DNA from 2 places in the Rhizobium anhuiense bv. trifolii genome. Region 2 is predicted to be linked to the other one. Evidence: riboswitches for the same ligand, from Rfam matches in the RefSeq annotation. Region 2 holds a riboswitch; the other holds the start of a gene.
What was found. A riboswitch is a leader RNA that binds a small molecule or an ion and turns the genes downstream of it on or off. The one in region 2 is predicted to bind cobalamin.
Positions count from the first base shown of each region.

Region 1: linked by a shared signal. The riboswitch ahead of NE851_RS24755 (ABC transporter substrate-binding protein) and the one ahead of nrdH (glutaredoxin-like protein NrdH) in region 2 are both predicted to bind cobalamin.

Region 1 covers NZ_CP098803.1:3,239,647-3,247,027, reverse strand. Annotated here, with positions in the region: gene NE851_RS24775 (sensor histidine kinase) at 1-519, opposite strand, end outside; gene NE851_RS24770 (AraC family transcriptional regulator) at 628-1,623, opposite strand; gene NE851_RS24765 (DsrE family protein) at 1,712-2,080, shown strand; gene blh (bifunctional sulfur transferase/dioxygenase Blh) at 2,263-3,543, shown strand; cobalamin riboswitch at 3,818-4,067, shown strand; gene NE851_RS24755 (ABC transporter substrate-binding protein) at 4,250-5,266, shown strand; gene NE851_RS24750 (FecCD family ABC transporter permease) at 5,263-6,303, shown strand; gene NE851_RS24745 (ABC transporter ATP-binding protein) at 6,300-7,064, shown strand; gene NE851_RS24740 (HIT family protein) at 7,170-7,381, opposite strand, start outside.
Region 2 covers NZ_CP098803.1:4,476,019-4,483,399, reverse strand. Annotated here, with positions in the region: gene NE851_RS30590 (TIGR03862 family flavoprotein) at 1-474, opposite strand, end outside; gene NE851_RS30585 (MerR family transcriptional regulator) at 544-966, opposite strand; gene NE851_RS30580 (heavy metal translocating P-type ATPase) at 1,038-3,299, shown strand; cobalamin riboswitch at 3,539-3,765, shown strand; gene nrdH (glutaredoxin-like protein NrdH) at 4,047-4,268, shown strand; gene nrdI (class Ib ribonucleoside-diphosphate reductase assembly flavoprotein NrdI) at 4,282-4,686, shown strand; gene nrdE (class 1b ribonucleoside-diphosphate reductase subunit alpha) at 4,665-6,869, shown strand; gene nrdF (class 1b ribonucleoside-diphosphate reductase subunit beta) at 7,043-7,381, shown strand, end outside.

The DNA.
Region 1 (7,381 bases), 1.2 Mb from region 2:
CTCTTCGCTCTCGCGCAGCCGCCGCTGGGCAAGGACGCTTTTCGTCGTTTCGACGACGATCGCGATGACGCCCGCGGGTTTGCCACTTTCGTCGAGGACGGGCGAATAGTCGAGGTTCATCCAGGCAGGAGCCGGGCTGCCGTGGCGCAACAGCGTCAGTTCCTGGTTTTCGTAGGCGAGCGTTTTACCGGACAGCCCAACTTTCATGACATTGTCGTTGAAGTCGGCAATTTCGCTCCAGCCCTCGCGGATCTTGGAACCGAGAAGATCCGGATGGCGGCTGCCGGCGAAGACGGAATAGGCGTCGTTATAGATCATCACGCCGTCCTCGCCCCAGAGAAGAACGATCGGCACGGGTGAGAGCAGGAGCATGTTGGTGGCCGTCTTCAGACTTTGCGGCCAGAGATCGAGAGGACCGAGCGGCGTCTTGCTCCAGTCGCGGGTCTGGATCAGTCGGCCAATTTCCCCGCCACCGACAGGAAAGCGAGTTGTGAGTGGCTGAGGGGATTCGGAATCCAAGGCGCGCTCCCGATTTTGATGGTGCTTCTAATTAGCGCATCCTTTGATTTTTTCCACCCATGAGTGTTGCGGCTTCCTCATGCCAACCTTGTCCGAGCCGATCACACTCTAGGCCCGCGCCATCGCCCGCCACGTCGCCGGCGGGGTGGCGAAGGCGCGAGAGAAGGCGCGATTGAAGGCGGCTTCGGTGGCGTAGCCGGCGTCGTAGGCGATTGTTGCGATAGGCTGACCTGAGGTGGCGAGGGCGACACTTGCGAGGTAGAGCCGCCAGTCCCTGATATAGCGGATGGGCGAGGTCGAGAGCATCGCCTGGAAGCGGTCGGCGAGGGCGCTGCGCGACAGGCCGGAGGCTGAGGCGAGGTCCTCCAGCGACCAGTCGTGTCTGGGATCGTCGTGAATGAGGGAGAGACAGCGCGACAGCGCGGGGTCGGCAAGGGCTGCCAGCCAGCCGACCGAGCGCGGTTCGGCCATCATGATCTGATGGCGCAGGATCTCGATGAACACGATTTCAGTCAGCCGCGGCAGCATGGAAACTCCGCCGGCGCGCGGCCTGTCGACCTCCTCGATCATCTGGCGGATGGTGGCGCGCAACCAGTCGCCGTCATTGACGGCCCGTGTCCTGACATGGATCATTTTCGGCAGCGCCTGGCGCAGCGGCGCAAAGCTCAAGCCGTCCCATTGCAGATAGCCGCAGAGCAGCCGCACCCTTTGCGCCGCCTCGCCATAGCGCAGCACGGGAATCTCACGCCAGGGCTTCTGCGGCAGGTCGCGCGTCGGCAGCACCAGCATGCCGTCCCTTCCCGCGCCGAGCTGATGTCCGGTGCCGAAGGGGAAGACCAGCACGTCTCCGGCCTCCAGATCGGTCTCTTCCCCTTCCGTCTTCAGCCAGCAGCTGCCGGCCACGACGATGTGAAAAGGCATCGTGCCCGAAGCCTTGGCCGAGAGGTTTGCTAAGGCCGGCGCGGCATCCGTCTGCCAGTCGCCCGTCGGCATGAAGCAGAACTGCAGCGATCCCGACAGGCGGATCGTCGAAAGCAGCGCCGACAACACGTCGTCGCGCACGACACCCGCAACGCCTGGATTTTCGGACAAGGCTTCACGCATCCCGGCCAAATACGCGCCCCGCGCACCCTCCTATGGTGTTCTCGCTCACTCGTGGTGAGCGTTCATTTCAATTCACTGGGAGAATACTATGCAAACTCAAAGCGACAAACTGGTCGTGCTCATCACCAAGGGCATCGAATCCGAACTGTCCTCCGTCGCCTTCACCATTGCCAATGGCGGCATCACCGCCGGGCTGAAGGTCTCGGTGTTCCTCACCAGCACCGGGATCGATCTGGTGCGCAAGGGTGGCCAGCGCATGACACATGTGCCGCCGCTTGATCCGCTGTCGATGCTGATCGAGAATTTCCAGCAGCGCGGCGGCACGATCTGGGCCTGCCCGCCCTGCGTGACCTCGCGCGGTTACACGCAGGAGGACATGCTCGACGGTGTCGTCATCGTCGGCGCCAGCGCCATGCATGCCGAGATCAAGGAGGGCGCTGCGACGCTGTCGTTTTGACCGGAGGAGCCGGGCCGGGCGGAAGTATGAGGAGCCTCTCCCGCCGGTTTCGTCAGGCTTTGCGGGCCGGCGGCAAGCTCGGGGATGCGACAAGTGGTCTATTCTTGCGCTCGGCAATATACTTGTGAGATTGTGTCGATATACATGCGATAATGCCTGATGAGGGCAGCGCGGGGGCTTCGATGACATCCGTGAGGGTCAATGAGCTGATATCGGTGACGGGGCAGCCCGGCGCCGCGGACTTTGGTGCTTTCGCGGCAGACGGCTTTGCCGCCGTCATCAATGCCCGGCCGGATGGCGAGGAGCCGGGGCAACCCGGTAATGCAGCGGAGAAGGCTTCAGCCGCCGCCGCCGGGATCGCCTACAGCTTCGTGCCGGTGAAGGGGGCCGAGATTACCGAGGCCGATATCCGCGCCTTTCAGGCGGCGATAGCTGAGGCGAAGGGGCCGGTCGTCGCCCATTGCAAGAGCGGCACACGGGCGCTGACGCTTTATGCGCTGGGCGAGGCGCTGGACGGGCGGATGAAGTCCGGGGATGTCGAGGCCTTTGGTCAAGGCCTCGGCTTCGATCTTGCCGGCGCGCGGCGCTGGCTGGAGAAGCGGGCAGGGCAGGTACCTCATGTGAAGGCCTTCTTCGAGCCCCGCACCTGCAGTGTGCAATATGTCGTTTCCGACCCGGCGACGAAACGCTGCGCCATCATTGACCCGGTGCTCGATTTCGACGAGATGTCGGGGGCGACGGGCACGGCCAATGCCGACGCCATCCTCGCCCATATCGAGAGCGAAGGGCTGACGGTCGAGTGGATCCTCGACACGCATCCGCATGCCGATCATTTCTCCGCTGCGTATTACCTCAAGGGAAAGACCGGTGCGCCGACGGCGATCGGCGCCCATGTCACCGACGTGCAGGCGCTCTGGAAGGAGATCTACAATTGGCCGGCGCTCGCGACCGACGGCTCGCAATGGGACCGGCTGTGTGCCGATGGCGAGACGTTCGAGATCGGCACGCTCAAGGCCCGCGTGATGTTTTCGCCCGGGCACACCCTCGCCTCGATCACCTATGTAATCGGCGACGCCGCCTTCGTGCACGATACGGTGTTCACGCCGGATTCCGGCACCGCCCGCACGGATTTCCCGGGCGGCAGCGCCAGCGCCCTCTGGCACACGATCCAGGCGATCCTGTCGCTGCCCGAGGAGACCCGGCTGTTTTCCGGCCACGACTATCAGCCGGGTGGCCGCCACCCGCGCTGGGAAAGCACGGTTGCCGCCCAGAAGCGCGCCAATCCGCATATATCGGGCATCGACGAGGCCGGCTTTGTGGCGCTGCGCCAGGCGCGCGACCGCACGCTGCCGAAGCCGAAGCTGATGCTGCACGCGCTGCAGGTCAATATCCGCGGCGGGCGGCTGCCCGAGCCGGAGGAGAACGGCCGGCGGTATCTGAAGATTCCGCTGGATGCGTTGTGAGGGGGCGGCCCTGGCAACCGCCGCATCGTTCAAAGCGCGTTTCCTATAGCAGCCCCGGCGAAGTCATCCCCACCAATAGCAGCCGGCACCCATGTTCCCCAACTGCTTCATAGGCAAGGCAGTTTATCGTAAGGAAGCGCCTTTCGCCGCAATATCAACCGACCGCCACCGGCAGTTTGCGCACCGAACGGCGGCGCGCAGCCATGCGCGCGATATATTTATCCGCCGGTGGCGCGGCGCCCTCTGAATAATCATTGACGGCGCGCGGGCAGGCGACGTAACTGGGGGAGACGGTTCCCTGAAGATGACTCCAAGGGGATTAATAGGGAACACGGTGAGGACGACCCAGTAGGGACCGAGACCGTGGCTGCCCCCGCAACTGTAAGCGGATTGTCGATCTCGGGGTTGATCGCGGAGCGATCATGCCCTTGGCCTAAAGGCTACGCCACTGCGGATATCGCGGGAAGGCGGATGAAAGACGGATATCCGCAAGCCAGGAGACCTGCCGTCAATCGCGATCCAATCAACCGGGCGGGGATGCCCGGACAAGGAACAGACATGATTGACCTTCTGAACCTTCGCCTGATATCGGCATGCATCCGTCTCGATTGGGCCTCCCGCGGCTAGTCTACGCGTCGGCGTGACTTCAGCGTTGCGTATATGCGCGCGGCGCGGCCGTGCCTGTTTTCCCATCATCGAGGTTTTCATGCGTCAATTTCTCGCCATCATGACATTTGCCTTCGGGCTGGCCGGCCTTGCGGCACCAAGCTTGGCCGCGACCCAATATCCCCTGACCGTCAGCAATTGCGGCCAGCAGGTGACGTTCCAGAAGGCGCCCGCCAGGATAGTTTCGATCGGCCAGGGCATGACTGAAATTCTGTTCTCGCTCGGCCTTGCCGACAAGATCGCCGGAACCGCAGTCTGGGTTGGCCCCGTCCTGCCGCAATATGCCGAGGCCAACAGCAAGATCAAACGCCTCGCCGACAACGATCCGAGCTTCGAATCCGTCGTCGGGCAGGAGCCCGACCTCGTGGCGGCCGAGTTCGAATGGCATGTCGGCGCGCAGGGCTCCGTCGGCAAGCGGGAGCAGTTCAAGGATCTCGGGATCAATACCTTTCTCGCGCCGGCCGATTGCGTCGCCAAGGTCAACACCGATGGCGGCGACGGTGTGCGTGGGGAGCTGTTCACGATGGATCTGATCTACCGGGAAATCGCCGAACTCTCGGAGATCTTCGACGTCAAGGAGCGCGGCGACACGCTGATTTCCACGCTGAGGAAGCGCGAGGCGGATGCCGTGGCGTCGATATCGGGCGCAACGGGCAAGAACCTACCGGTCGTCTTCTGGTTCTCCAGCAAGGAGGTCAACGGCGACGCCTTCATCGCCGGCAAGAACAGCGCGCCTGCCTATATCCTCAAGACGATCGGCGCGAAGAACGTCGTGACAACCGAAGAGGAATGGCCGCTGGTCGGCTGGGAAACCATCGCCCAGGCGAACCCGGCGGTGATCGTGCTGGCGACGATGGATCGCCGCCGTTATGCGGCCGACGATCCCAAGGTCAAGCTCGACTTTCTCGAGAACGACCCTGTGACCAGGGAACTCGATGCCGTCAGGAACAGGCACTTCGTGATGATGGATGCGCAATCGATGAATCCAACGATCCGTACGATCGACGGCGTCGAGACATTGGCGAAGGGCATCAAGTCCTTCGGCCTGGCACAGTGAAGACAGTATCGCTCAGGCGGCAGGGATGGTGGGCGCTCGCCGCGCTCACCATTGCCGCGCTTCTCCTTCTTGGACTGATGATCAGTCTCGCCGTTTCCATCGGCGAGATTGCCATCCCGCTTGCGACGACGGCTGAGGCGGTTTCGAACCGCCTGTTCGGAACCGATTTCGAGCTCAGCCGCATCCACCAGGGCATCGTCTGGGATTATCGGCTGAGCCGCGCCCTCGTCGCGGCCAGCGCCGGCGCGTCGCTCTCGCTCTGCGGCGCCATCCTGCAGGCGCTGCTGCGCAATCCGCTGGCCGAACCCTATGTGCTCGGCATCTCCGCCGGCGCCTCGACGGGAGCGGTCTGCGTGATGATTCTCGGCTTCGGCTACGGTATTCTCGGCCTGTCGAGCGGGGCCTTCATCGGCGCAGTCATGGCCTTTTTGCTGGTCGGCTTCCTGGCGACGGGTGCGGGGGGAACCGGCGAACGCATCATACTGTGTGGCGTCGCCGGTTCGCAGCTCTTCAACGCGCTCACCTCCTACATCGTGACGACATCGGCGAATGCCGAGCAGGCGCGCGGCATCCTGTTCTGGCTTCTGGGGTCGCTCAGCGGCGTACGCTGGCCGGATGTCTACCTTTCGGTGCCGATCGCGCTTGCCGGCTTCATCGTCTGCATGGCCCATGTGCGGGCGCTCGATGCCTTCGCGTTCGGCACGGACGCCGCCGCCTCGCTCGGCATTGCCGTGCGCCGCGTCCAGATCGTGCTGTTCGCCCTGACGGCGGCGATGACGGCAAGCGTCGTCAGCATGGTGGGCTCGATCGGTTTCGTCGGCCTCGTCATACCCCATGCCGCCCGCTTCCTTGTCGGGCCGGCCCATGGGCGGCTGCTGCCGGCAACGGCGCTCGGCGGCGCCATCTACATGGTCGGCGCCGATATCCTTTCGCGCATCATCATACCGCAGCAGATCCTGCCGATCGGTGTCGTCACCGCGCTCTTCGGCGCGCCGGCCTTCGCCGTCATCCTCTATCGCGTACGAGGGAATGCATGAGCATCAACGTCGACGAGGTGAGCTTTGCCGCCGGCGACAACGTCATTGTCAACGGCGTCAGCCTGACGGTGAAAAGGGGCAAGGTGCTCGGGTTGCTCGGGCCGAACGGTTCCGGAAAGTCGAGCCTTCTCAGATTGATCTGCCGGCTGCGCAAGGTTCGCAGCGGTGTCATCAGGCTCGGCGAGGACGACATTTCCTCGCTGTCGCGCGCAGCCCTTGCGCGTCGCGTCGCCTTCGTCGAGCAGCAGTCGACGACCGATACGCAGTTGACCGTGCGCGATGTGGTGCGGCTTGGCCGCACCCCGCATCGCGGGCTGTTGTCGTCCTGGGGCGCCGAAGACGACGCTGCCGTCGACCAGGCGCTGTCGCGGACGGGCATGCGGGAGAGGGCAGGCCAGCTCTGGCAGACACTGTCGGGCGGCGAGCGCCAGCGCGTCCATATTGCGAGATCGCTGGCGCAGGCGCCGAGCGAACTGCTGCTCGACGAGCCGACCAACCATCTCGATATCCAGCACCAACTCGACATTCTCTCGCTGATCTCGAAGCTCGGTATCACCTGTATCGTCGCGCTGCACGATCTCAACCTGGCGGCAATGTTCTGCGACAGCCTGGCGGTACTTCAAAAGGGCAAGGTCATCGCCTCGGGCGCGCCGGAGGATGTGCTGACGGAGGAGATGATCGGCCGGGTCTTCGGCGTTCGCGCCCATGTCCAGAAATCGGCCGTGCATGGCCGGCATCATATCCAATACGTCATGGATTAAGGAACGGCGGGGAATTTCGATCTCAAGGAGGGGTATGACCTCACTGGCCTTCTTCCGGGCCTGGCGCCGTGCGCTCGTCGCAAGACAGCCGGGACCGGCGCTGTCTTAGGCTTCAGGCGCCGAAAACCGCATTGCCTCCCGCAACAGCTTGATGACCTCTGAGACCGATGGCCCGCTGATGGGCGGCGGCTCTGTGCGTTCGCAGAATTCGCGCCAGACAAACAGCGTCAGTTCCGCGCCATCCGTTGCGGTTTCCCCCGGACCCTCTGCAAAACTCTGGAGCAGGCGATATCGAGCGTCCTTCCAGAACAACTCCT
Region 2 (7,381 bases):
GGCTGCGTCACAACGGATGATGCTGCGCCCTTCGGGCGTTTCGAAGACATAGCCGTCTTCAGCAAAACCGATCCAGCGATGGCGCGTGCGCAGCGTGACGCCCTGTGCTTCCAGCCGCCTGAGCCAGGCGCGCAGCAAAGGCGAGGCCTTCATCACCTTCGGGAAAACCCGGCCGGATGAGCCGACGAAGGTCTCGGTCCCGAGGCCTGCGGCCCAATCCCTGATATCATCTGGGGTAAAGGCATCAAGGGCGGCGCGTAGATGGACGGAGGCGGGACCGAAACGCGTGGCGAAACGGGCATAATCCTCGGAATGGGTGATGTTGAGACCGGATTTGCCGGCCAGCAGGAACTTGCGGGCGAAGGTCGGCATGGCGTCGTAGACCGTCACCGCATGACCGGAACGGGAAAGCAGTTCGGCAGCCGCGAGACCCGCCGGGCCGCCGCCGATGATGGCAATCCGCTTCTGGTTCATAGAGGTCTTCGCCCGATTCTGTCTGCATTGAGTTTTGGCGCGGGCGCGGATCGCCTGCAAGGGCTGAGATCAGTGGTGCGGATGCGTGCACTGGCCGTGGTCGGCGAGAACCTCGATGACGCGGCATTGATCGACGCGGCCGTGGCCGCAGCCTTCCACCATGGTTTCCAGCTCGGCCTTCAGCGCCTTCAGGCTGCGGATGCGCTGCTCGACCTCGATGAGGCGGGCCTTGGCGATGGCGTCGGCCGAGGCGCAGGACTGGTGCGGATCATCTTGCAGGGTGAGCAGCGTGCGGATCGCCTCGATCTCGAAGCCGAGTTCGCGGGCGTGGCGGATGAAGGCGAGGCGGCTGACATCGGCCGGTTCGAAGGAGCGCTGGTTGCCCTCGCTGCGGCTCGGGGCGGCGAGCAGGCCAATGCTTTCATAATAGCGCACTGTCGGCACCTTGACGCCGCTTTGGCGCGCGGCTTCGCCGATCGTGATCTTTTTCATGATTTTCCTCTTGCACCTCTAGTCGCTAGAGGATGTAGGAGAGATGCTTCTATTTGACAAGGAAGCGGATCATGGCTGAGAGCGAGACACGATACCGGGTCGGCGGCATGGATTGCGCCGCCTGCGCAACCAAGATCGATACCGCGGTCAGACGCGTGGCGGGTGTCGCCGATGTTTCCGTTTCGGTGATGGCGGGCACGATGACCGTCCGGCATGACGGCAGCAGCGATCTCAAGGCGATCGAGAAGAAGGTGACAGGGCTCGGCTATTCCGTCGCGCCGCTTGCCGGAAGCGCGGCACCCGCGCAGGAAAACGGTGCGCAGCATCGTCACGACCATCAGCATGACCATGGTGATCACGCGGGCCATGACCATGACCATGACGGCCATGATCATGTAAGTCATGACCACTCGCACGATCATGGCGCGAAGGAAATCGAGGGCCTGCACGGGCACGACCATGCGCCGATGGCCGGTCCCTGGTGGCAGAGCCGGAAGGGCCGGCTGACCATCCTTTCGGGTGTCGCACTCGTTGCCGCCTATGCCGTCGGCCATCTGGTGCCGGCGATTGGTTCTTACGCCTTCATCGTCGCCGTGCTGGTCGGCCTGGTGCCGATTGCGCGGCGCGCCGTCATGGCCGCTTTCTCGGGAACACCGTTTTCGATCGAGATGCTGATGACGATCGCCGCCGTTGGCGCCGTCATCATCAATGCCGGCGAGGAGGCGGCAACCGTCGTGTTGCTGTTCCTCGTCGGCGAGCTGCTGGAAGGGGTGGCGGCGGGCAAGGCGCGCCAAAGCATCCAGTCGCTGGCGGCCCTGGTGCCGAAGAATGCGCTGCTCGAAGACAATGGCCAGACGCGGGAAGTGCCGGCGGAAAGCCTTGCCGTCGGCGCCATCATCATGGTGCGTCCGGGGGACCGGATCTCGGCGGACGGCATCATTGTTTCCGGCGAGAGTGCGATCGACGAGGCGCCGGTGACGGGTGAGAGCACGCCGGTGCGCAAGGGTGTCGATGCCGTTGTTTTTGCCGGCACGGTGAATGGCGATGTGCTGCTCCGGGTTCGCGTCACGGCGGCGGCGGCCGACAATACCATCGCCCGAGTCGTCAAGCTGGTGGAGGAGGCGCAGGAATCGAAGGCGCCGACCGAGCGTTTCATCGACCGCTTCTCGCGCTATTACACGCCCGGCGTGGTCGTGGTCGCAGCATTGGTTGCCATCGTTCCGCCGCTGCTGTTCGGCGGGTCGTGGGGCGAATGGATCTATAAGGGTCTCGCCATCCTGCTGATCGGCTGCCCCTGCGCGCTTGTCATCTCGACGCCGGCGGCAATCGCCGCTGCGCTTTCGGCGGGGGCGCGGCGCGGGCTGCTGATGAAGGGCGGCGCGGTGCTGGAAACGCTCGGCAAGGTGACGATGGTCGCCTTCGACAAGACAGGCACGCTGACCGAGGGCAGGCCACAGGTGACCGACATCATTTCCTTCGGATTGAAGGAGGCGCAGGTGTTGTCGCGCGCGGCGGTGCTGGAGCAGGGATCCAGCCATCCCTTGGCCCTGGCTATCCTCAACCGCGCCAAGGCGGACGGCGTTCCCGTGCCGCCAGCCTTTGAGCTGGAAGCGCTGCCGGGCAAGGGTGTCAGCGGCAAGGTCGGCGGCGAGACGCTGGACCTGTTGTCGCCGCCGGCTGCCCGTGCGCTCGGGGCGCTCAGCGCGGAGCAGGATGCATGCATCACGGCGCTCAACGACGAGGGCAAGAGCGTATCGGTGCTGCTTGTCAACGGTATCGCGGCCGGCCTGATCGCCATGCGCGACGAGCCGCGCGAGGATGCCGAGGCCGGGCTCGCTAGCCTCAAATCGGCAGGCGTCAAGGCGATGATGCTGACGGGCGACAACAAGCGGACGGCGGCAGCCGTGGCCGGCATGCTCGGCATCGACTGGCTCGGGGAGATGATGCCTGAGGACAAGCAGCGTGTCGTCGGCGAATTGAAGCGCCAGGGCTTGATCGTCGCCAAGGTCGGCGACGGCATCAACGATGCTCCGGCGCTGGCGGCTGCCGATATCGGCATCGCCATGGGCGGCGGCACCGATGTGGCACTGGAGACCGCGGATGCCGCCGTGCTGCACGGACGCGTCGGCGACGTGGCGCGGATGATCGAACTTTCCAAACGCACGATGGGCAACATCCTGCAGAACATCAGCATCGCGCTGGGGCTGAAGGCGGTGTTCCTGGTGACGACGATCATGGGCATTACCGGGCTCTGGCCGGCGATCCTCGCCGATACCGGCGCCACCGTGCTGGTGACGATCAACGCGCTGCGGCTGCTTCGGATAAAGATATAAGCATTCCCCGACTTCATCCTCCGGCGCCCGTCACCGGCGGGATGTCCCATCGACGATTCGGGCCTGATCTCGAACCGAAATCTTTGGACCGGTCATAGGTCGGCTCCCCTCGTGGGGCTTCTCCACAGCCTGCTGTCTTTAAGCTTTGGTTATCCATGTTCTTCACAGGAATGTAGCGATTTCAAACCTGTCGTAACGCAATGCACAAACCATCCGTTGACGCGAATTTGGATTGGCGTACTATATCTAGTGTTCGAGGTTCCTTCGATTCGTCAGGAATCGCGGGCTAAGACGGGAATACGGTGCGTTTCGCCATGACGGCGCAACAACGCCGGAGCTGCCCCCGCAACTGTGAGCGGAGAGCAACTGTCCGATTTCAGGTCACTGAGGCATGAGGCCTTGGGAAGGCTGGGGCAGGGTGCTTTGACCCGTGAGCCAGGAGACCTGCCTCGAACAAAACGTCCACGGGCGGGGTGTCCGGAAGGTCGCGTTTGCATGGCTGCGGGGATCTCCGCATCGCGTTTCGCAGGCCCGAACCTCCGCCCCTGAAACCTTCGCATTGAGCCACTTCGGGGTGAAGTCATGTCAGTATCTCAATTCAGGCCGCCACCCGCGCAATATAAAGGGCACGTCGCGCCCGGCGGCTGAACGAGCCGCATCGCTGCAAAATACAGAGCCTTTTCGACGGATATCGAGAGATTTCCGATCGATGTCCTGCGTCCCAATCGCGTCGTCACGAGGAATACTATGACCATTACCGTCTACAGCAAGCCTGCCTGCGTCCAGTGCACTGCCACCTACCGCGCCCTCGACCGTCTGGGTGTCGATTATGACATCGTCGATATCTCGCAGGATGCCGAAGCGCTCGATCGGGTCCGCAGCCTCGGCTACATGCAGGCGCCTGTCGTCATCGCCGGCGAGCAGCACTGGGCGGGCTTCCGCCCCGACATGATCAGCGCGCTCTCCTGAGTGAGGACAAGCGGTGGGGTTGATCGTCTATTATTCCAGCCGATCCGAAAATACCCATCGGTTCGTCGCCAAGCTCGGACTGCGCGCGGCGCGCATTCCGACCGGTGGCGTTGACGCGTTCCATATCCGCGAACCCTTCGTGCTTGTTGTGCCGACCTATAGCGGCGACGGCGGCAAGGGCGCCGTTCCCAAGCAGGTGATCCGTTTCTTGAACGATGCGGAAAACCGAGGACACATCCGCGGCGTGATTGCCGCGGGCAACAGCAATTTCGGCGAGACATACGGGCTCGCCGGCGACGTGGTCTCGCGGAAATGCCAGGTGCCTTACCTTTACAGGTTCGAGCTCATGGGTACGGAAGACGACGTCGCCAAGGTCAAACACGGGATGGAACGATTTTGGACACGGGAACAACTCTGACGCGGGATGCGGGCGCAAAACCGCATAACACTTTTGCTCATCCCGCTGGCGAACGCCCTTTGAAAGCGGCCGAAACGCTCGACTATCACGCGCTGAACGCCATGCTGAACCTCTATGACGAGGATGGGCGGATCCAGCTCGACAAGGATCGTTTGGCGGCGAAGCAGTATTTCCTGCAGCATGTGAACCAGAACACGGTGTTCTTTCACAATCTGCGGGAAAAGCTCGATTACCTCGTGACCGAGGGCTATTACGAGCAGGAGGTTCTCGACCAGTATTCCTTCAATTTCGTGCGCGACCTGTTTGACCAGGCCTATGCCAGGAAATTCCGTTTCCCGACCTTCCTCGGCGCCTTCAAATATTACACCAGCTATACGCTGAAGACCTTCGACGGAAAGCGCTATCTCGAGCGCTACGAGGACCGCATCTGCATGGTGGCGCTGGCCTTGGCACGCGGCGATGAGGGCCTTGCCCGCGACATGGTGGACGAGATCATTTCCGGCCGTTTCCAGCCGGCGACGCCGACCTTCCTCAATGCCGGCAAGAAGCAGCGCGGCGAGCTGGTTTCCTGCTTCCTGCTGCGCGTCGAGGACAATATGGAATCGATCGGCCGGTCGATCAATTCGGCGCTGCAATTGTCGAAGCGCGGCGGCGGCGTGGCGCTGTCGCTGACCAATATCCGCGAGGCCGGCGCGCCGATCAAGCAGATCGAGAACCAGTCGTCGGGCATCATCCCGGTGATGAAGCTGCTCGAAGACAGCTTCTCCTATGCCAACCAGCTCGGGGCGCGGCAGGGCGCGGGTGCGGTCTATCTCAACGCCCATCACCCCGATATCATGCGCTTCCTCGATACCAAGCGTGAAAATGCCGACGAGAAAATCCGCATCAAGACGCTGTCGCTCGGCGTCGTCGTGCCCGACATCACCTTCGAGCTCGCCAAGAACAACGAGGACATGTACCTGTTCTCGCCCTATGACGTGGAACGCGTCTATGGCGCGCCTTTCACCGAGATTTCGGTGACGGAAAAGTACCGCGAGATGGTGGCGGATGCCCGCATTTCAAAGAAGAAGATCAAGGCGCGCGAATTCTTCCAGGTGCTTGCCGAAATCCAGTTCGAGAGCGGCTACCCCTATATCATGTTCGAGGACACGGTGAATCGGGCGAACCCGATCGCCGGGCGCATCTCGATGAGCAATCTCTGCTCGGAGATCCTGCAGGTGAGCGAGGCGAGCGACTATAATGACGACCTCTCCTACAAATATCTTGGCAAGGATATTTCCTGCAATCTCGGCTCGCTGAACATCGCCGCGGCCATGGATTCGGCCGATTTCGGCAAGACGATCGAGACGTCGATCCGGGCGCTGACGGCCGTTTCCGACATGAGCCACATTTCCTCGGTTCCCTCGATCGAGAAGGGCAATGACGAGAGCCATGCGATCGGCCTTGGCCAGATGAACCTGCACGGCTATCTCGCCCGCGAACGCATCTTCTATGGCTCGGAGGAAGGCGTCGATTTCACCAACATCTATTTCTATACGGTCACCTATCACGCGATCCGCGCCTCGAACCTCTTGGCGGTCGAACGCGGCACGAGCTTCAAGGGCTTCGAGAATTCGAAATATGCTTCCGGCGACTATTTCGACAAATATACCGACCAGCTCTGGGAGCCGGCGACGGAGAAGGTCATGGCGCTGTTCGAGACGGCGGGCATCCATATTCCGACAAGGGAAGACTGGGCCGCGCTGAAGAAGGCGGTCATGGCCTCCGGCCTCTATAACCAGAACCTGCAGGCGGTGCCGCCGACAGGCTCGATCTCCTACATCAACCACTCGACCTCCTCGATCCACCCGATCGTCTCGAAGATCGAAATTCGCAAGGAAGGCAAGATCGGCCGCGTCTATTATCCGGCACCGTTCATGACCAACGACAATCTCGATTATTATCAGGATGCCTACGAGATCGGACCGGAGAAGATCATCGACACCTATGCGGCGGCGACCCAGCATGTCGACCAGGGGCTGTCGCTGACCTTGTTCTTTCGCGACACGGCGACGACGCGCGATATCAACAGGGCGCAGATCCATGCCTGGAAGAAGGGCATCAAGACGATCTACTACATCCGCCTTCGCCAAATGGCGCTGTCCGGCACTGAGGTGCAGGGCTGTGTGTCTTGTACGCTGTGAGTTGATTTCGGCCGCGAGCCTTTAAGCAAATGGCCCCCTCATCCGCCTGCCGGCACCTTCTCCCCGATGGGGAGAAGACATTTGCGGCAGGCGCGACATCCCCTCTCCCCTGGGGGAGAGGGCAGGGTGAGGGGGCTCCGAGCGCCATCAGATCTATTGAGGACATAATCACCATGAACATCGCCGTAAAGCCGATCAGCCGCGTGCGCGCCGTCAACTGGAACCGTATCGAGGACGATAAGGATCTCGAAGTCTGGAACCGGCTCACCGGCAATTTCTGGCTGCCGGAAAAGGTGCCGCTTTCGAACGACATTCCTTCCTGGGCGACGCTGACGCCGGTCGAGCAACAACTGACCATCCGCGTCTTCACCGGGTTGACGCTGCTCGACACGATCCAGAATGGCGTCGGTTCCATAAGGCTGATGGAAGATGCGGCAACGCCGCATGAGGAGGCGGTGCTTTCCAACGTCTCCTTCATGGAGGCTGTGCATGCGCGCTCCTATTCCTCGATC